One region of the Dyadobacter sp. HNCC25DJ184 genome, then DNA from elsewhere that is predicted to be linked to it. Evidence: riboswitches for the same ligand, from Rfam matches in the RefSeq annotation. Region 1 holds a riboswitch; each other region holds the start of a gene.
What was found. Region 1 has a riboswitch for cobalamin ahead of metE (5-methyltetrahydropteroyltriglutamate--homocysteine S-methyltransferase). Riboswitches for the same ligand answer to the same signal wherever they lie in the genome.
Positions count from the first base shown of each region.

Region 2: it holds a riboswitch for cobalamin, as region 1 does, so the genes downstream of both, AC1XUD_RS21045 (ABC transporter substrate-binding protein) here and metE (5-methyltetrahydropteroyltriglutamate--homocysteine S-methyltransferase) in region 1, are expected to answer to the same signal.
Region 3: it holds a riboswitch for cobalamin, as region 1 does, so the genes downstream of both, AC1XUD_RS08600 (TonB-dependent receptor plug domain-containing protein) here and metE (5-methyltetrahydropteroyltriglutamate--homocysteine S-methyltransferase) in region 1, are expected to answer to the same signal.

Region 1 is NZ_JBXHAQ010000007.1:21,234-28,310, forward strand. Features, by position in the region: gene AC1XUD_RS12180 (carbamoyltransferase family protein) at 1-1,819, opposite strand, end outside; gene AC1XUD_RS12185 (acyl-CoA thioesterase) at 2,193-2,579, opposite strand; gene metE (5-methyltetrahydropteroyltriglutamate--homocysteine S-methyltransferase) at 3,071-5,392, opposite strand; cobalamin riboswitch at 5,643-5,855, opposite strand; gene AC1XUD_RS12195 (acyltransferase family protein) at 6,154-7,077, shown strand, end outside.
Region 2 is NZ_JBXHAQ010000015.1:146,080-153,156, reverse strand. Features, by position in the region: gene AC1XUD_RS21055 (carbonic anhydrase) at 1-700, shown strand, start outside; gene AC1XUD_RS21050 (cation:proton antiporter) at 732-2,903, shown strand; cobalamin riboswitch at 3,097-3,284, shown strand; gene AC1XUD_RS21045 (ABC transporter substrate-binding protein) at 3,315-4,532, shown strand; gene AC1XUD_RS21040 (iron chelate uptake ABC transporter family permease subunit) at 4,556-5,599, shown strand; gene AC1XUD_RS21035 (ABC transporter ATP-binding protein) at 5,602-6,663, shown strand; gene AC1XUD_RS21030 (ArnT family glycosyltransferase) at 6,801-7,077, shown strand, end outside.
Region 3 is NZ_JBXHAQ010000004.1:398,550-405,626, reverse strand. Features, by position in the region: gene prfA (peptide chain release factor 1) at 1-855, shown strand, start outside; gene AC1XUD_RS08625 (thioredoxin family protein) at 970-1,524, opposite strand; gene AC1XUD_RS08620 (glyoxalase superfamily protein) at 1,678-2,094, shown strand; gene AC1XUD_RS08615 (SDR family oxidoreductase) at 2,128-3,012, opposite strand; gene AC1XUD_RS08610 (EthD family reductase) at 3,034-3,351, opposite strand; gene AC1XUD_RS08605 (DMT family transporter) at 3,900-4,808, opposite strand; cobalamin riboswitch at 4,914-5,118, shown strand; gene AC1XUD_RS08600 (TonB-dependent receptor plug domain-containing protein) at 5,216-7,077, shown strand, end outside.

The DNA of each region.
Region 1 (7,077 bases):
ATTCCGGTTGTTTTTTCTTATCGAAAATGTAGTTACCTACCACCAGATAATCCATTTCAGTGCGCATAAAACAACGATAAGCATCATTTGGAGTGCAAACGATAGGCTCCCCACGAACATTGAAGCTGGTGTTTACTACAACCGCATATCCTGTCAGCTCCTTGAAAGCATTAATTAGCTCCCAATACTTCGGATTTGTCTCTTTGTGAACCGTTTGTATCCTCGCAGAATAATCAATATGCGTAATCGAAGGCAGATCGGACCTTTGGAAATACAGTTTTTCTCTTAAATCCAATGAACTATAATTTTCCGGTACCGGTAACCTTCTGCTCTCCGCAACCGGATGAACCAGCAACATATAAGGCGAAATGCCGTCGTAATCAAAATATTCAGCACTGTGTTCTGCCATAACAGACGGAGCAAAAGGTCTGAATGACTCTCTGTATTTAATTTTAAGATTCAGTTTTTTCTGCATTTCAGCGTTCCTTGGATCGCCCAAAATGCTTCTTCCTCCTAATGCACGAGGACCAAATTCCATTCGTCCCTGAATCCAGCCGACTACATTACCCTCAGCCAATAATTTCGCCGCGTCTTTCGACAAATCTTTGAAATTATCGTATTGAGTATAAACGGCTTTGTATTTTTTTGCAGTCAATTCAACTTCCAGATCAGAGAAAGTCGGGCCTAAATAAGACCCACGCATTGCATCGGCTGTCCAGGTTACTTTACGCTCCTGACCGAAGAATATATGATATGCTGCCTGAGCCGCACCCAAAGCGCCCCCGGCATCACCTGCAGCCGGTTGAATAAAGATATCTTTGAAAATACCCGCCTTCTGAAGTTTACCGTTTGACACGCAATTAAGCGCAACGCCACCGGCCATACACAGGTAGTCAGCACCCGTAATTTTTTTCGCCTCGCGAGCCATTCGAAGAACAGCCTCTTCTGTAATATTTTGGATAGCGAGCCCAAGATTACAGTGAATCGCCTCAAGCGCATCTTCAGGTTTTCTGGTTTTGAAACCAAATAATGCCTCCCATTTGTGCTCATTCACCATCTTTAGCCCTGTAGCATAATCAAAATATTCCTGATCGAGCCAAACAGAACCATCTTCCTTAAGTTCTACGAGTTCACTTAAAATAATATCCTCGTATTTTCTAATATCAGGTGAGGTAGGATCTCCATATGGAGCCAGCCCCATCAGCTTGTATTCCCCCGAATTCACGCGGAATCCAAGAAAATAGGTGAATGCAGAATATAGAAGTCCTAATGAGTGAGGAAAACGAAGTTCTTTCAGAATACTGATATCCTTTCCTTCCCCAAGGCATATTGAGGCTGTCGCCCACTCACCTACTCCGTCGATGGTCAATATCGCTGACTTTTCAAACGGAGACGGATAATACGCACTGGCAGCATGTGAAAGGTGATGTTCCGGAAAAAGCATTTTTACTTTTTTCTTCTTATCGTATCCCAGCTTCTCCAATTCCTCGTTGATCAGCCTTTTCAGAAACATTTTTTCCTTGATCCAAACAGGCATCGCCGTCAGGAACGACCGGATGCCTTTGGGTGCAAAAGCATAGTATGTTTCCAGTAGTCTTTCGAATTTGAGTAATGGTTTGTCATAAAAAACAATCGCATCTAACTCATTGATTGTCAGACCACCATATTCCAGGCAAAATTTTACAGCATTGGATGGAAAGCCAGGATCGTGTTTTTTCCTGGTAAATCGCTCTTCCTGAGCAGCGGCCACAATTTCACCATTATCAATTAATGCTGCGGCAGAATCGTGGTAAAAGGCAGATATACCTAAAATCTTCATTAATGGAAATTTATTTTTCAACGTGCCAAACTACTGCTTCGACACTTATCCAATTTTATTTTACAAGAAGCTGCGGTCCTAATCGTAGCTTCCCGATTTCTCATTTTTTGGAATGGCTTGCAAATATCCTAAACTAATTGTCAAATCACCTAACCAATTGGCAAATCGAGCAAATATTTTACTTATCGTACTGTCTGTCAGGCTCCGTCTCAATGTCAGTCGAAGCCGGTAATCAAAACAAGTTTTAGCAATTTTTAATGATACTGCGGGTGATTTTCTTCCGAGAGACGAGTTGATACGTAGATTTAGGGGTTTCGTTTCCTAGTTGGGGAGGATTTAATTATAGATTGCAGATTTCAATCTGGCGAAATCATCAGTAAATGATCTTGGTGGGCTTATGATCCTCGTCCAGCGCCACAAACGTAAACATTCCTGAAACTGCCTTTTCGCGTCCTTCATGGTACATCTGCTCAACAAATATGTCCACACGGACCTTCATGCTTGTATTGCCGACGTGTTCTACTTTTCCTACCAGTTCGATAATCGTCCCTGCAGGAATAGCGTGCGTGAAATCGATCCGATCGGAAGAAACAGTTACACATCTTAACCGGGAAAATCTGGTCGCGGCAATAAATGCAACCTCGTCCATCATAGACAATGCAGTTCCGCCGAAAAGTGTATCGTAATGATTGGTATTGTTGGGAAAAACGGTCTTAAATACCCTTGTTATGGATTCTTGTATTCTTTCTTCCAATGTCATAGTTAGAGTGATTAAAGCTTCGGTTAAAGTTATGATTTGTTTTAACACAAAATACCCAACTGAAACCAAATGGAATTTGATATTATCCCGCCGAATATAAGTTCGTCAGTTCGGGATTAAAACGCAATATCGCCCTTTTTTGCTTCAGGAAGGCTCTTTAAACAGGATTTCAGGAGCGCAACCCAATTTTCCGAATTTCTATTTTGATCCAAAATGAACACTTGCACATTTTTTCAGAGCTGGTAGTCAGATTCTCATATATTTTTTGGGCGAGAAACCTGATCATATGCCTAACGAAAATTCGAGTATACTATGTTGATGGATTGCTAAATGTGAACGAAGAAAGCAGTTCAATGAAAATATCCATTGGTCACCCGGTTCAGTTAATCCAGCTGCACGCGGCCTGATTCTTCTGGCCAAAGTTCAGTTCTTCCGATAAAAAAACTCCGGCAAAAATCGGTTTTGCCGGAGTGCAAACATCTATTTCTAATTTATATTTCGACTGTTATCGATTCTCTTAATTGATTCGCCGCTGAAATCATATTCCTTAACGCAGCTTCAGTTTCCGGCCATTTTCTGGTCTTCAGACCACAATCTGGATTTACCCAAAGGTTACGTGCAGGAATCACTTTTAAAGCACTTTCCAACAATGCCCTTATTTCCTCGACCGTTGGAACGCGTGGAGAGTGAATATCATATACCCCCGGCCCTATTTCGTTCGGGTAGTTGTAGTTGGCGAAAGCACCCAGCAACTCCATTTGCGATCTCGAGGTTTCAATCGTGATCACATCTGCATCCATCGCCGCGATGGAATCGATGATATCATTGAATTCGGAATAGCACATATGGGTATGAATCTGTGTCCGGTCGGCTACTCCGGCAGCGCTTAAGCGAAACGCGTCAACCGCCCACTTCAGATATGCCTTCCATTCCGATTTCCGTAATGGTAATCCCTCGCGGATCGCTGGCTCATCAATTTGAATCACTTTGATTCCCGCTTTTTCCAGATCAACGACTTCATCACGAATCGCAACAGCAATCTGGAATGTGGTATCTTTTCTTGGCTGATCGTCACGCACAAAAGACCATTGCAATATTGTGACCGGCCCGGTGAGCATTCCTTTTACCAATTTATCAGTGTTTGCCTGCGCAAAAGCAGACCAGCGAACGGTCATAGGTTTTAATCGCTCCACATCACCAAATATAATCGGCGGCTTCACGCAACGGCTACCATAACTTTGCACCCATCCATTTTGAGTAAATACAAAACCAGATAAGTTTTCGCCAAAATATTCAACCATATCATTGCGCTCAAACTCTCCGTGAACCAACACATCAATATCCAGATCTTCCTGCCAGCGAAGCGATTTCACAATCTCCTCCTCAATTCTGCTTTCATACTCACTTTGACCTAAAACCCCTTTTTTCAAACTGGCACGTAGCTGCCGCACTTCATCTGTCTGAGGAAAAGATCCGATGGTTGTTGAAGGAAAAAGCGGCAACTGAAGCTTTTCAAGCTGAATTTGCTGACGAACCGGAAACTCATGCTCTCTTTCAAAATCGCTCGGTTGAACTGACGCAACACGCGATTTTACAGCAGGTTTATGAATTAAAATGGAAGACTTCCGACTTTCGATTGCGTCCTGATTTGATATAAATAAATCATTGTTCAGATGACCTTTACCTGCCAATTTTGAAAGTGCTACCACCTCAGTCAGCTTCTGTTTCGCAAACGCCATCCAGTTTTTGATCTCCGGAGTAAGAACCGAAGAATCTTTTTCCAGATCAAGGTCATGAGGTGAATGCAGAAGAGATGATGATGGTGCTACTATTACTCGCTTTTCTCCCAAAACTCCAGCCGCAAGTTCGATATGCTGCAAAGATTTACGGAAGTTATTTTTCCAGATATTCCGGCCATCTACAACACCTACCGACAGCAGTTTGCCAGAATTGACAAAATCAGCATTTCTCAGAATGGCAGGTAACGTTTCCGGCCCACGAGTTACATCAATATGCAACGCCGCGACTGGCAAACCTACCGCCGTGGAAAGGTTATCGGCCAGCTCCCCAAAATAACTGGCTACCAATATCTTCAACTGGGGAACTGCCTCCTGAATTTGGGCATAACTGCTTTCCAAAGCCAGCTTTTCTCTGTCCGTCAAATCCAAAACCAGACATGGCTCATCCAACTGCACCCAAAGCGCGCCACGTTGCGAAAGCTCTTTCAGAATATCAATGTATACGGGAAGCAGGCTGTCCAACAGATCAATTCTGTCAAAACCTTCCTCTTTTTCTTTACCTAAAAGCAGATAAGTAACTGGTCCGATCAAAACCGGCTTGGTCAATACCCCTTTTTGCCGAGCGTCTTCAAATTCAAGGATAACCTTATCTGAATATCTCTTAAACGCTTGTCCCTGAACAAATTCAGGAACGATATAGTGGTAATTGGTATCAAACCATTTAGTCATTTCCATAGCCTTGATATCCAGCCCCTCCCGCTGAACACCGCGCGCCATTGCAAAGTAAAGATCCAGTTCGCGATTAGACTTACCATCAATCAACTGATGATATCTCTCTGGAATCGCACCCACCATCAGCGACATATCCAGCACCTGATCATATAACGAAAAATCGTTTGAAGGGATCAGATCAATTCCTTCCTGCTGCTGAAGCTCCCAATTGCGGTGACGAATCACACGCGCTGTTTCATATAACGCTTCTTTACTGATTTTGCCAGCCCAAAACTGTTCACTGGCTTTTTTCAACTCTCTCTGGCTCCCCACCCGTGGGTAACCCAAAATTTGTGATAACATAAGATTGTGTTTTAACTGATAAAAAATACAACCCTTGGAAACACCCAACCCGTCCTTTCTGAATTTTGAATTGGTGAATGCGTGCATGCACGCAAGACCACATCTTGTTCAAATAAGTACTATTAATGGACTGTCTTGCTCCCGAACTGAAGCGAGCCAGATAGCATGAATATATGCAAATAATATCCATGCGTTTTGACCAATAAAATTTGTAAAATCAATACTTGACATTACCCCGCTCGTGAGGGTGAGGCCATTGAGGATAGAGGCAAGTCTCCTGACTTGTACCATTTTTACCGCCCTTCTCGCTAAAAGCAATGGGACACGAGGGTAAAAACTTTGCCGGTATATGACGGCTAGGCACTTACAGTAGCACGACTGTCCGTGAGTTTCACACGGTTCCTTTTTAATTTCTGCTTTGGATGAGGGCTCCAAGCCAAAAACCACTACCCCGATTGACGGGTGTTCTCAAAGAACAGTACAAAGGTAACAGTCTACAAAGAGACTTGACTAACTAGATCTGATTTAAGTGGAGACGGGCAGAAAACTATTCCCAAAGAGATAGAATATCTTTTTTGAGGTAAAATATTCACCGAAAAAAATTGACCTGCTAATGACGAACACGCCAACTCGTCAGTCTCAACCCCGATATAGTTTTTTTTGAATCTACACCACCCTTGTAGTTCAGAGAATGGCTACGACAAAGAATTCAATTCATCAAACACACTACTTAAGGCCTCGTCTTCAACCTCAACCTGTCGATGAGCCGACCCCTATCCATGACACTGAATATCCTCTTTATTCTTTTACTCGTCACCTCCACTACAATCTGCATCTTACTGGTAAAGCTATTCAATTTGGATATCGCCTTACCGACAGGCAACCGCGTGGGATGCATTGATGGTTTGCGTGGCTACCTTGCCCTAATGGTTGCCGGGACACATTACTTCAATTTCTATTTCTGGACTTCCACCGGGGAATGGACGCGAAGATCAATATTCATTGATAATTTCGGAACAGTGGCGGTGGAAGTTTTTTTCATGATCACAGGATATCTGTTTGTAACAAAAATTTTGCAGCACGCAGAACGAAACAGGAGAATAAATTGGCGAGACTTCTACCTATCAAGATTTTTCAGAATATCACCTTTGTATTTTTTTGTACTTTCTGCTACGGTTATATTTACCATGCTCAAAAGCGACTGGCGTTTGCTGGTTTCAAAAAGAACCTTCTTGAAAGAACTTTCTGACTGTGTAGTATCTATTGGACCAACCATAAACGGGGATCCCCATGCAACTTTGATCACAGCCGGGGTTACATGGACATTAAGATATGAATGGGCTTTCTACCTGTCTCTACCGATTGTTTCACTCTTCATCAAATCAAGGACTGCGATCGTGTTAGTTATTTTAGGGATAATAAGTTATGCCTTAAAAATGGAGGTCCAGGGTTTCGGTGCAATATTTCTGATTCTTTTTATTCTCGGTGGAGTTATTGCTTCTTTAACCAAAAGATATCATCACATTCTCAAGCCTGTTATGGTCTCAAATCAAATGAGTATAGTGTCCACACTTTCATTTTTTATTGCATTACTATCTTTGAATCAAACCTTCAGACCGATCGGTGAGCTCTCGGTGATATTGTTTTTTCTTCCCATTGTGTTTGGCAATTCTCTTTTTGGATTA
Region 2 (7,077 bases), on a different contig from region 1:
GACAGAAATCGAAACAGACTCGCTTTCAGCAAGTACTTCCGACTCCGTTTCCGGCGACTCTATTGCTGCCGAATCAGCGATTTCCATTTTCAACAGCACCCTTGATTCCGTATATCAGAACGGAGCTAAAAATGTTTTGTCTGCTTTGATCACCGGCCACGAACGGGCTCGCCAGCGAACCGGCTTTGTGGTCAATTCAATATATGATATTCCGGACAGCCTTGTCCGCAAAAAGCCGTTTCTGCTGCTTACCGATATCGACCTTGCACAATCTCCGGAAAAGATTTTTGACATGAGAGAATCCATGTTTGTGCAAATGGCGAGTCCCGCCTGTCTGCTGAATCAAAAGCTCGTAGCTGTAATGGAATATGCGGTTAATTACAGCGGCACAAAAGTGATCGTCGTGTTGGCGAACGGCACCAGTCGTATCATTGGAGCTGCATGTGATCATGTGCAGACCGACAATTTCGGGATCATCAATGAGGAACTAGCCAAAGCGATGAACACCACCCAGGAATTTGCAGATCGGTCGTCAGCAAACAAAAACTATATCAGTCAAATCGCTCAAAACCAGGCTAAACTTTCAGCCAATCAGATTCTAACCCTTAGCCCCATGCTAAAGTCCCTCGAATCAAGCGGCAAGATCGTCATCAAAAGTGCGATATATAATGCGGACGGTACTGTAAAACTGCTCGACTAACCTTCCCTCAAAAACACTCAAATCAGAACGCATGACTATATTATTAAATGCGGAAACCATGTTTCAATTGCCTTTGAGCAACCCTGTGTTGATCTTCTCACTGGTATTGTTCATTATCCTTTTCGTCCCCATTCTTTTAAATAAAATCGGAGTTCCATATGTGATCGGGCTTATACTAGCCGGCGTTGTCATCGGCGAACATGGGCTGAATCTTTTGCGGCGTGACAGTAGTATTGTGCTTTTCGGAACGGTGGGCCTGATCTATATCATGTTTCTGGCAGCCCTGGAAATTGATATGAAAGAGTTCAAAAAGAACAGTAAAAACAGCTTTATATACGGGCTGTTCACTTTTTCATTTCCGATGCTAGTCGCTTCGCCCGCAGCATATTATATACTTGATTTCCCATTGATCACCAGTGTGCTGTTCGGAAGTATGCTCGCTTCTCATACGTTGATCGCCTATCCCGTTGCGGCGCGATATAACGTGCATAAAACAAAAGCAGCGACTATAGCAGTTGGCGGGACAATCATCACCGATATCCTTTCACTTTTGGTACTGGCTGTTATTGCCCGTATGAGTCAGGGGGAAATCAATCAGGCTTTCTGGATACAGCTCGGGGTTTCCGTTGTGGTTTTTGCACTGATCGTCTGGTTTGTTTTTCCAATTATCGCGAGATGGTTTTTCAAGCGGTTTGATGACAACATATCCCAATATATTTTCGTGCTGGCATTGGTGTTCCTTGGCGCATTTTTGGCAGAACTAGCTGGAATTGAGGGTATTATTGGTGCATTTTTAGCTGGACTGGCATTAAACCGATTAATCCCGCACCATTCTCCGTTAATGAACCGAATCGATTTCGTGGGCAATGCGCTTTTCATTCCTTTCTTCCTGATTGGTGTAGGTATGTTGGTGGATTTAAAGGTACTTTTCAAAAGCGCCGAAGCATTAAAAGTGGCTGGAATTATGACTTTGGCGGCTTTGATATCCAAATATATCGCTGCCTGGATCGGACAAAAGACTTTTAGCTTGAACAAAAACGAGCGAAATCTGATGTTCGGATTAAGTTCAGCGCGGGCCGCTGCTACCTTGGCCACAGTTTTGGTAGGATATAATATCATTTTAGGGCAAAACGAAATGGGTGAGCCGATCCGCCTGCTCAACGAAGACGTCCTGAATGGCTGTCTTATCATGATTTTAATTACCTGTTCCATTGCATCCTTTGCAACCGGACAAGCTTCTGCGAAGTTGGCACAGGAGCAGGAGGATGGTGACCGTGAGGCAAGTAATACCGATTCCAGAAATACGCTCATTGCTGCATCGAAAGAATCTACCATCGATTCGATGATTGAGCTGACATTGTTGATGCATCCCAAAAAAATGGACAGCAACGTCTTTGCACTGTCAGTAATCAGTTCCGATACACTGGATCGCGAAAGCGAGGAGCGGCGTCTCAAAACTTATCAGAATAAGATGGTGAGTATTGCCGCGGCCACGGACGTAATTCTGACCCCTCTGATTCGATATGATGTCAATTTTGTTTCCGGAATCCAGCACACACTGGAAGAAAAAAGGATCCATGAAGTGGTGCTTGGGCAAGATTCTCATGAATTATCCGGACTCTCGGCGACAGGAATTAAATCTCAGAAATTGCTCGATAAATGTCCTCAGATCGTATACCTGATTCATGGTATGCAGCCCTTGAATACAGTTCGTAACATGACCGTCGTGTGCTCAGATAAGTTGGAATACGAGCCTTCCTTCCAGATTTTGATGGAACGTGTAATAACAATTTCTAAACAACTTGATTCAGATATTCATTTTTTCAGCACAAAAAATACGTTAAAAACAATTAATCAATATCAGCAGGACAATAAGGGGCCGGATGCAAAATATACCGTTTTCAACAATTGGAGCGATTTTCTGATCTTGTCTCGCGAGGTGCAGAAGGAAGATTTGTTCATTGTCATTTCAGCGCGCCCGGGGAACGTTAGCTTCCATCCCAAACTCAACGACGTACCACGTCACCTGGCCAAATATTTTGATCGCTATAACTATTTACTGATATACCCAGAACTTCAGTCCGAGTTTTCATCAAGCCCAATCAATGAATTTGAAAGAACCGGCGAGCTTTTTCAACAGGGAATCAGCCAGCTGGAAAAAACAGGTGGGAAGCTGAAGAATATCTGGAGGCCGGGGAATTGATTATTAAGGACAATGGAGGAAAGGGAAGAAGGGGGGAAGGGGCGCCAGAGCCATTTTTCATCTCTTCGGGATTTCGCCAAATGATATAGCCTATAATTTGTCAATTACTCGATTTGAAAAAGCCTGAAAGGTCGATATGATTATTTCAATACATGTAAAACTAACCCCTGAGAACTGAAACCTAACACCTAAACAATTACCTTTGCCCCATGGCCGTAAAACTGTTTTTACGTTAAAAGGGAATACCGGTGAAAATCCGGAACAGTCTCCGCTGCTGTAACTCCTTTAAAAATGACTGACTATATATGCCACTGTTGAAAAAATGGGAAGGCTGTCAGCCACGGGAGAAGTCAGAAGACCTGCCTGCAAACACTTTAATCATTGCTTTCGGAGGAAAGGCGACTGAAATTTATGATCTTACAAGAATCACGGTCGAATAACGGCCAGAATGCTCATTTTCGAAAAGTGGCATCAGGTTTTGTCATTGCCATATTCCTGATATCTTCGATTCTGGCCGGATGCCAGTCACAAACTAAATCCCAAAATCCGGAAGAAAAAACCACGGATTTTTACAAAGAACAGGTTAAAATAACGCACGCTAAAGGATTCACTGTCAAATATTTTGACAAATATAAACTGGTGGATATTATCAACCCTTTCGCCAAATCTGCTGATACAGTCAAGTATATATTGCTCGAACGGGGAACTGAACGGCCGGCAGGGTATACAGGTCGCCAATTGATCGAGATTCCGATTCGAAGTATGATCGCCATGTCATCGATGCATATCGGAATGTTAAAATTTCTGGAAGCAGAAAATATCCTCACCGGATTGGGAGATCTTCAATATGTATATTCCCCTACCGTTGTGAATCTGATCAAAGAAGGGAAAATTGCGGGAATTGGTAAAAACAACGGTATCAATCAGGAAAAACTGATATCCCTGCATCCCGATCTGTTTATGGTAATGGGAAGTCCGGGTGCTCAAAAGGAAAATTATCCCGTATTGAAACAAGCGGAAATACCGGTGCTCTCCAATTCTGAATGGGGCGAATCCACTCCACTTGCACGAGCCGAATGGGTGAAACTGATGGCTGTTTTGCTTAACAAAGAAGAACTTGTCAACACAAAATTCGCAAAAATAGAGACCGAATATCAGAAGCTTCAAAAACTCGCTGCTCAGTCAAAATCAAAACCTACAATATTATCTGGTCTGAACACTAAAGACACTTGGTATCTGCCTTCGGGACAAAACTACATGACTGCCTTTTTTATCGATTCCGGAGGAGCTTATCCATGGACAAAAGAGACCGGGACCGGCAGTTTTTCTCTCAATTTTGAAGCCATTTATCCATATGCACTGACCGCCGACGCATGGTTAAATGTGGGTTTTAACCCGATGGATACCAGGCACAGTATTCTCCAGATGGATTCTCGCTACAGCGATTTCAAGGCTTTCAAGAGCGGGAGTATTTATAGCTACAATAACAAAGTGAATGCCGCCGGATCCAACGATTTTTTCGAATCAGGCATGATGGAGCCGGAAGTAGTTTTGGCGGATCTGATAAAAATTCTTCACCCTGATCTTCTGCCAGACCACCAGCTCGTATATTATAAACAGATCCGATAGGCTCCACGATTTTGACCCAAGTCATGCAACGAAATGGTATTTTTCATCAACTCCAGCTCCTTATCTTATTGATATTGGCGCTGTTATGCTTTGGTGCGGATATTCTGACGGGCTCCGTCGGCATTCCTGTGAAGGATGTGTTTTCGATCATTTTCGCGGGAGATCATACTAACACTGCATGGACTTTGATCATTGAAAAAATCAGAATTCCAAAAGCCATTACAGCCGTTTTGGCAGGAAGCGCATTATCTGTTAGCGGGCTGCAGATGCAGACATTATTCAGAAATCCGTTGGCTGGTCCTTCCGAACTGGGGATCACCGCCGGAGCTGCTTTAGGCGTGGCCGTGATTATGTTGGGAGGAGCGAGCTCAGGGATATTCACGATCCGGGAATTGGGTATTTCTGGAAGTTGGCTGGTCATATTAATGGCTTCCTGTGGTTCAGCTGGCGTATTGATGGTTATTCTATTGATATCGAGACGTGTTCGTGACAATGTCATCTTACTAATTGTCGGCATTATGGTCGGCGCCATTACGTTGTCAATTGTGAGTATATGGCAATATTTCAGCGCACCCGAACAGCTCCAGGAGTATATTATGTGGACTTTCGGCTCTCTGGGCGGCGTTTCTGGCGAACAATTATATGTCCTTGTATTGATCGTTTTGCTGGGTTTGATACTGTCTTTTGCTGCTTCCAAATCTTTGAATGCGTTGCTTTTAGGAGAGAATTATGCTCGAACAATGGGGCTATCTATCAGAAAATCAAGACTGCTGATTTTGTTTAGCACTAGCATATTGACCGGAAGTATTACGGCATTTTGTGGCCCAATCGGTTTTATCGGAATCGCAGTTCCGCATTTGGCCAGAACTATATTAAAATCTTCGGATCATAAAATACTGATTCCAGGGTGCTGTTTACTGGCTGTCTCTTTGATGCTGATATGTGATATTTTATCTCAATCGGCAGGAGAAACTTCGGTATTGCCTATCAATGTCATCACATCGCTAATCGGTGCACCTGTTGTGATTTGGGTTATCGTTCGCCTCCAACGCCTGAAACAAAGTTAGCCATGAACGGAGACACGGCATTATTAACGACATATGGACTTTCGATAGGATATCGCCATACCGACGCAAAACGCGATTGGGTTATCAAGGATTTGAATTTGAGCATTTCCAAAGGACAGCTAATATGTTTGCTCGGGCCCAATGGAGCCGGAAAATCAACGTTGATGCGGACGTTATCAGGACTTCAAAACCCTCTTTCCGGGGAAGTAAAAATCTGTGGAAGGTCCGTGTCGGACACCAGGCCAGATGAGCTTGCGCTGAGACTGAGTATGGTATTAACTGACCGGATCGACGCCCCAAATATGTCTGCGGGCGAACTTATTGCATTGGGACGTACACCACACACAGGCTGGCTGGGCAGGTTAAGCAATTTGGATCAGGAAAAAATCAATGAAGCAATAAGACTAACCGGCGTCGAATCATACATCCATCGAAAGATCCATCAACTCAGCGACGGCGAAAGACAAAAAATCATGCTGGCGCGTGCTTTGGCGCAGGATACCGACCTGATCTTAATGGACGAGCCTACCTCTCATCTGGATGTACCCAATCGTGTTGAAATGATGCAATTGCTTCATGAAATGGCTCAGAAAACAGGAAAAGGCATTTTGATATCCACTCACGAACTCGATCTTGCTCTTCAAATTGCGGATCAAATTTGGCTTATTGATCCGCAAATGAGGCTTTTACATGGCATGCCGGAAGATATGGTTCTGAATGGAGCTTTTGAACAGTCGTTTTCGAGACAAAGTCATTCAAACATTGATCTCTATTTTGATAAAAATACAGGCAGTTTCAATATCCGTCCGAAAACTGCTAAATATAAAATTGGAATCTCCGGCGACCAATCACTTCAATACTGGACCAGTCGCGCTTTGGCCAAATCTTTAATAAAAACGGTTCAAAATAAAGGACTTAAACATGCTATCCATATCAACGAAATATCCGGAATGCCGCGGTGGGTGTTGGATTGGGATGGTGAGAAAAGTGAATATAGTTCGTTGGAATCGTTGGTAGTGATTGTTACGCAGAAATTCAATGAGGCTACGATTCGCTGCTCCTGAGTCCCCATATGCTCTTTTCCCTATATCCCCCATCAAGCTGGCCAATCTAGAAACCTGCTCACAACGCATGCTCTTCTCCTCTAAATTTCTTAAAATTGAGCTAGAATTCATCTAATAGCCATCATCAGATCTCCAAAATGATATTGTTGATCCCCGTTTCTTTTTTGCTCTGCATATTCAATCTGCACTATACATTTCATTTTAAGTCCTTTAGGGAATCCATTATTGCTTCCGGCGTATGCCACCTGCTTTTTGTCGGGGTTAGCACTGAAATTCTTAGCCTTTTCAATTGCATCACTACCTCGGGAATAGTTTTAAGTTGGCTTATTCTTACATTCTCGATGGCTGGTTGGAGTTGGAGAATCAGCAAATCTGAAGGAAGTGCGGTTCGTAATTTTCTACCTTCTTTGGCCT
Region 3 (7,077 bases), on a different contig from region 1:
CGTGAGATGGCGAAAGAAGAACTTGATACGCTATTGCCGCAGCAGACAGAAATGGAACAGGCGATCAAAGAATTATTGATTCCAAAAGACCCTAATGATAGCCGAAACATCATTCTGGAAGTGAGAGGTGGAACGGGTGGAGACGAAGCGGCGATTTTTGCCGGTGATTTGTTCAGAATGTATCAGCGGTTTTTTGAAAAAATGGGCTGGCGGTCGTCCATCATGGACTTTACTGAAGGTACCAATGGGGGATACAAAGAGATTATCTGCAAGGTGGAAGGCGAAGATGTATATGGTAAGATGAAATTCGAGTCGGGCGTGCATCGCGTTCAACGGGTACCTCAGACCGAATCTCAAGGGCGTATTCACACTTCCGCGGCATCCGTTGCAGTATTGCCCGAAGCAGAAGAAGTTGACGTGCAGATTAATATGAACGATGTGCGTGTGGATACTTTCCAGTCGTCAGGAGCTGGTGGTCAGTCGGTTAACACGACTTATTCGGCGGTTCGTTTGACTCACATTCCGTCTGGTTTGGTGGTGAGTTGTCAGGATGAGCGTTCCCAGTTGAAAAACAAGGATCGCGCGTTAAGTGTACTGCGGTCGAGGCTATATGAAATTGAGTTGAAAAAGCACAATGATGCCATCAGTTCTCAGCGTAAGTCAATGGTAGGTAGTGGAGACAGATCGGACAAGATCAGAACTTATAACTATCCACAGAGCCGTATTACTGATCACCGCATCGGATATACGGTTTATAATTTGCCAGCTGTAATGGAAGGGGATATCGGTGATTTCATCGAGCAACTGCGTATCGCCGAAAATGCGGAACGTATGCAGGAAGGAGAAACAGTATAGATAAAGAACTTCGGCGGTCGGCTTTCGGCCGTCGACTCTTACATTTAATTCCCGGAAATTAGACTCTCAGAAAAGAACCCTGGCTATTAGCCAACCGAAGTCCGATTGCCTAAATTACTTTTTCGCAAAAAGCGAGCTGTAAGTCTTCGCCTTATAATCTTCAAATGCCTGTTTTTTGTGATAATTTTCTCCAAAGAAAGTGATCACTTCGTGGAATTCCTTAGCCTTCATATATCCTGCCAAAGGTTGGATCATCTGGAATTTATCATCCAGAAATACAGTAGTCGGGAAACTTAGTTGATTGTTGGTAAGAGCCAATGCGAGTTCGTTCACTTTATTTTCGGCGGAATAATTGAAAGTGTGGTCGCCGATAGTAATAGGTTCTTTTTGTTCCGCATTGAATTTGACGGCATAAAACTTGTCACGAACATATGCTGCCACTTTCGGATCCGAGAAAGTTTGACGATCCATTACTTTACACCATCCGCACCAGTCAGTATATACATCAATCATGATTTTTTTCGGCTCCTTCTGCATTTTCGCGTAAGCCTCCTCTACCGTAAGCCATTCAATTGCTTCATCTTTGTGTGTTGGTTTATCAGATTTAAACCCTGTAATAAACGCCAATGGAACCAGCGCCGTTAGCAAAATCAAAAATGTTCTTGTCATTATTTCTTTTATTTCATTTTTTAACGTTTTTACCTTCACTTTTAGTTCGCCTCAATTTGGCTAACTACTTGTAACACTAGTGAAAAGATAAAGATTGCCATGAAGACACGAAGAATTTGTTAATAAAATTAGCTCCCGTTTCTTTGTGGAAAAATAAATTTAAGTCAAATAACCCACAATCAAAAAACTTCAAAAAATATGCAGGCGACCCGAGTAATCCCCATTTTACGAATATTCGATGTGGATAAAGCTATGGAATTTTATGTAGGATGGCTTGGCTTTCATGTTGACTGGCAGCATCGATTTGAGCCGGGTACTCCATTATATATGCAGGTATCCCGCGGTGGAGTCGTGCTGCATCTCAGTGAACATCATGGCGATTCGACACCAGGCGCCAAAATATTTATCGAATGCACGGGCGTCAGAGAATTGCAAAAGGAGTTGATGGACAAGAAATATAATTTCGGCCGGCCGGGGCTCGAAGAAGAGCCCTGGAACAGTATTTCCGTTACTGTTATAGATCCGTTTATGAACAGACTGGCATTTAATGAAGAGTTACCACAGAGTTGATGCCTCTGTGGTAATGCTCAGCATTATTAATTTTTAAACGGGTATACTTTTCTTTCGTAAATGCGGCCGGACGTCCACACCCATTTGAACCATGCCTCCAATCCAACTTTCTTCATCAAGGGAGCCAACGCCGATCCAGTCTTCGTCACTGAGTGATGACCTCCAGCCAAGCAATGGAGCTGCATCCAAACCGACAGGATTTCGGAACGTGTTTGTTTGACCTTCAATAATACCCAGGATAGTTTCTGCTACGACGTCCGGTGACTGGTGATTGCTTGCTGATGCATTCAAATATGCGGCAAGTCGCTCATGCTGAGGATATATTGCATCTACATATTCCCCTGCATTCTTTTGGATGATTGGCGTTTCGATCACACCGGGTTGCACAATCGCAACCCGAATGCCAAATTGCCCAGCTTCACCAGCGAGGCTTTCGCTCATGGCTTCCAAGGCGGCTTTCGAAGCGCAGTAGGCAGCAAAACAAGGATTATAAATTTCTCCCGCAACGGAGGATATATTGATGATCAATCCTTTTCCCCTTGATCGCATTTGGGGCAATATTTCTCTGATACAGCGGAGTGCCCCGAAAAAATTAGTTTGCATAACCTTTTGGAAAACATCAACCCCCGTTTCTTCCACCGAACCTAAATTTCCGATTCCCGCATTATTGATCAATATGTCTATGGAACCAACGTCGGCCAGCATCTTTCCCAAGGCTTCTTGAACGGAAATATCACTATCGACGTCTAGCGCGATAACGGATATCGGAAGGTTCTCTTTTGACGCAAGTTCAGCCAGTTCAGGCGAATTTTGAGGCGCGCGCATGGTGGCATATACGGTGTGACCAGCTTTTGCCAGCAATTTGGCTGTTGCTAGGCCGATACCGGTACTGCAACCTGTAATGAGAATGTTTGACATAACGAGGCTGGGTTTGAGTATTTAATTAACGATAATCTGACTGATCTGCATAACTGCTTCTACATCCGTGAATTTTGGGATGTCGCCCAGAAGCTCGGCTCCATGAGTCGCCAGTGCGTTTTGAAGCGCTTCTATGTTTTCAAAATTCAATCTTGCAATCATGGCATATGCTGGAGGGCTGTCCGGAGCCGCTCCGGCAATACCCTGTTCGAGGTCAATGCCGGTTAATCCCATTGGCCCTAATCGTTGTTTAACAAGAGGCGTATGCCTGGCGAGGTAATAATCAAGATCGAAATTACTGTTTGCGGTTTTGGGATAAAGAACAGTGAGGCAGATCATATGAAATAAGGGTTTGAGGTATGGAGAAACTTCAACGATAAAGGAGGGTTTGCAGTTGTTGACTCTGTTGTTTAATTCAATTTAGTATGTAACTCAAGTCTATTAATTCCTTTTCTATTTCTGATTAACAGGATCTGGCTTGTTTCGAAAATTGTAGGAAAAATAATTAGTCAACTAAATATATTATTAGTGACAAAATGCCAGATTTTTCTCAACTCCTAACAAGTCATAAATCTTCATATATATAGTTACAGAAGCTATATATCAGTTACTTTATTAAAGTTTTTTGTCTCGTATTTCTAAAATTTAATCGGATTAAGAGGTGGATTCTAATAATGGAAAATCAATAATATTTGTGACCATTTTACGAATAAATATAGACTAAATAATGTAATATTCTACAAACAATTATTTATTGGTATATTTATTTCCTAAATAATTTAAGGTGACAAATATTGAGTGATTGATGGTTTTTGAAATCTCTTTTTTAGAGAAAAGTAGATATGATTGAAAAGCGATTTTCAAACAAAGAATTGCAGAAAGACGGGCTAGGATATTTTTGTTTTAGAGATCGATATCAACACACCGCCAGCGACGATGAGTGTCATTCCGATGAGCATGAAAGTAGTTGGTATAGCTTCACCCATCATTAAGCCCAGCAGTGTAGAAAACAGGATATTGGAATAGCCGACAGCTGCAACCCTTCCGGCTTTGTCGAAGGTGAAAGACTGAGTGAGCATTTTTTGTCCCATCAAGGCGGTTAAACCGAACGCAGTCAGCCCTGCCCATTGACCAATATTTTGCGGCCAGCGGAAGGTTCCTATCAGAAAACTCAGCGCAGGCATAGGAAAGTAGGTACCGACCAGCATGGATAGAACCGGCATCAATATACCGCTGAGCATAAATGAAAGAATGATGGCGCGTGTGTCATAAATCTGTCCAAGTTGGCGAATGGATAAATAGGAAACCGCAGTCAATAATGCATTTCCCAGACCAAGCGCGTGGTCTTGCAAAGACATCGACAAATCCGGACGGAAAATGAATAGTATTCCTGCGAAACCAATAAATATCGCGATCCATTCTTTACTATTCAGTTTTTCACCAATAAACATCCAGGAAAAAAGTGCCAGAAAGATAGGGTAGGTATATTGATAAGTCGATGCTCGCCCCAATCCCAAGACCTGAATGGCATAAAAAAGCATGTATAAGGACAACGTTCCGACAACGCCACGGAAAACAAGCAAGCCAAATTTTCCACCAGTTTTTTGTTCAAAAGGTCGTCTTCTCACGCTCGCGGCAATAAAAATGACGCCGACGATATTCCTGAAAAAAACCAATTCTGCGGTGTGAAATTCTTTTCCAAGCCATTTTGATATTGCCGAAGTAAGCGCGAAGAAAAATGCAGCTCCCAGCATTAAAATAATGCCTTTTTGAGAAGCTGAAACAGAATTTCGCATGGTAAATAGGGAGGCCAAATGGGGGTCTTTTTTGCAAAGATATCCTTTTGATCCATACAATTCTGATAAATCGAGTTGTTGCTCGGGCTACAAATGATGCAAATTGACTACCTTTGTCACGTTGGTGCCTAAGTCCCTGTCGGGGACGAAATGGCTTAATAGGGAATACGGTGTAAAACCGAAGCTGTCCCCGCAACTGTAAGTCTGAACAGAATTGTTATCAATCCGCAAGCCACTTGAAGGGTATCCAGATGGGAAGGCAAGGTAACAAAAGACGAGCCAGGAGACCTGCCACTAAAATCGTGTATGTTCCTTCGGAGGAAAGGTGTACCTGTTATTCGCAATTCAATCGTTTGGTTTTGAGATTTGGTGTCACCTTACGCGTGTGCTGTCATACGACTTTTTTGATGTGCCTGTCGTTTTCGGCGTTCGCTCAAAAGGATACTTTATGGCTCAATACGGTCAATGTCAAGGGTTTTTCAACTCAAAAATATATGGCCGGGTTGAAAGTTCAGACCGTCGATTCTACGATTCTGAAGCAATTCAGGTTTCAGAATATCAGCGACCTGTTGCAATATAACTCACCGATCGTTTTTCGGAATTATGGACCGGGGCAACTCAGTACTGTGTCGTTTCGTGGCACTTCGTCAAATCATACAGCGGTGCTTTGGAATGGTGTGAATATCAATTCTCCATCCTTGGGTCAAACGGATTTTTCGACGATCCCGGTCGCTGCTTTTGACAAATTAGCAGTGCAATATGGCTCGTCGGCCAGTTTGTTGGGAAGTGATGCCGTGGGCGGAAGTATTTTATTGGGAAGCGGGGCCACTTCTACAGATTTCAAGGTTTATGGTGGCGGACAGTTCGATAGCTTTCTCAATCATCAGTTTCAGGCTGGAGCGGGATATGGAGCTAAAATCAGCGAAGAATGGACGTTTTCCGGAAAAACCGCTCTTAATTATAGCGGACTGGTCAATCATTTCGGATATAAAGAGAGAAACAATACCCCTGTTTTGCCTTCAGAGACTTTTCAAAAAGGACTTGTTCATGATATGTTTTTCAAGTCCAAAAGCGGGGATGAAATTTCTGCACATATATGGCTGGCCGATAATGAGTTAACATTGGTGCCGGACGATACGGCTGGTCGGGAATTAACAAAAACCAGTGCATACAGGACCATGCTTGAATATCGAAAAAGCGGTTTTTCGGCAAGATCGGCCTGGGTGCGGGATATTATTGATTACGGTCGCGGAAATTATCAGAATCTGGACCATGCCGTTACGGACCGTTATATCAACGGCGCCGATTACGAATTCAATCAAGCCATTTTCGGCGGTATTCAAGTCAATATGCGGGGTGGAGCGACCTGGACTAACTATCGCGCCAGAATAGAGGGTTATACAAAGCCGTTGATTACCGAAAACAGAGCAGATATGTTCTTTCTGACCCGATTTGTGATTTCATCGCGGGTAGTGTTTTCCGCCAATTTGAGAAAAGCTTTTATTACAGCATATAGTCCGCCTCTCACGCCTTCATTCGGAGCGGATGTTACCTTATTGAGATACTCGGACTATACGTTGAAACTGCGCGGCTCTGTAGCCCGTAGTTTCCGTTCTCCAACATTGAATGAACGATATTGGAGTGAGCTTGGAAATCCGGACATTCGGCCGGAATCCGGGTGGAATAAGGAGGTTGGACTGGAAGACAAATATGAAATCTCGAATAATCAGGTTTTAACAACATCTTTGACGGCATATCACAACAGGGTTAAGGACTGGACTTACTGGAACCCGGCCAAAAACTTTCACGTTGAAAACCTTCAGCAGGTTTTGGCAAAGGGAATTGAAGTTCAGGCAGGTTGGTCGTTGCGGGAGAATGATTGGAAAACTGGACTAAGTGCTTTCTATAGTTTCACCAAAACTGTGCAGGAAAAGGCCTACGACAATTATTCAGTTGACATTGTAGGAAACCAATTGCCCTTTGTGCCATTTCACAATCTTGGAGCAACTGCTGACGTTCAGTTTAAAACGCTTAAGCTGACGATTCAGACGCAGTCCAGCAGCAAAAGATATACCACTTTCGATAATACGACTTTTCTAAAAAGTTACGGTTTGGTCAATGTTTTGGTTGAAACCACCTTTGTTTTCAACAAGATAAATTTGCAGACGGGAGGGCAAATTAACAATATCACCAATACGTTTTATCAGAGTGTGAGAGGCAACGCAATGCCCGGAAGGAGTTTTGCGATAAGTGCCGTCGTGAGTTTTCG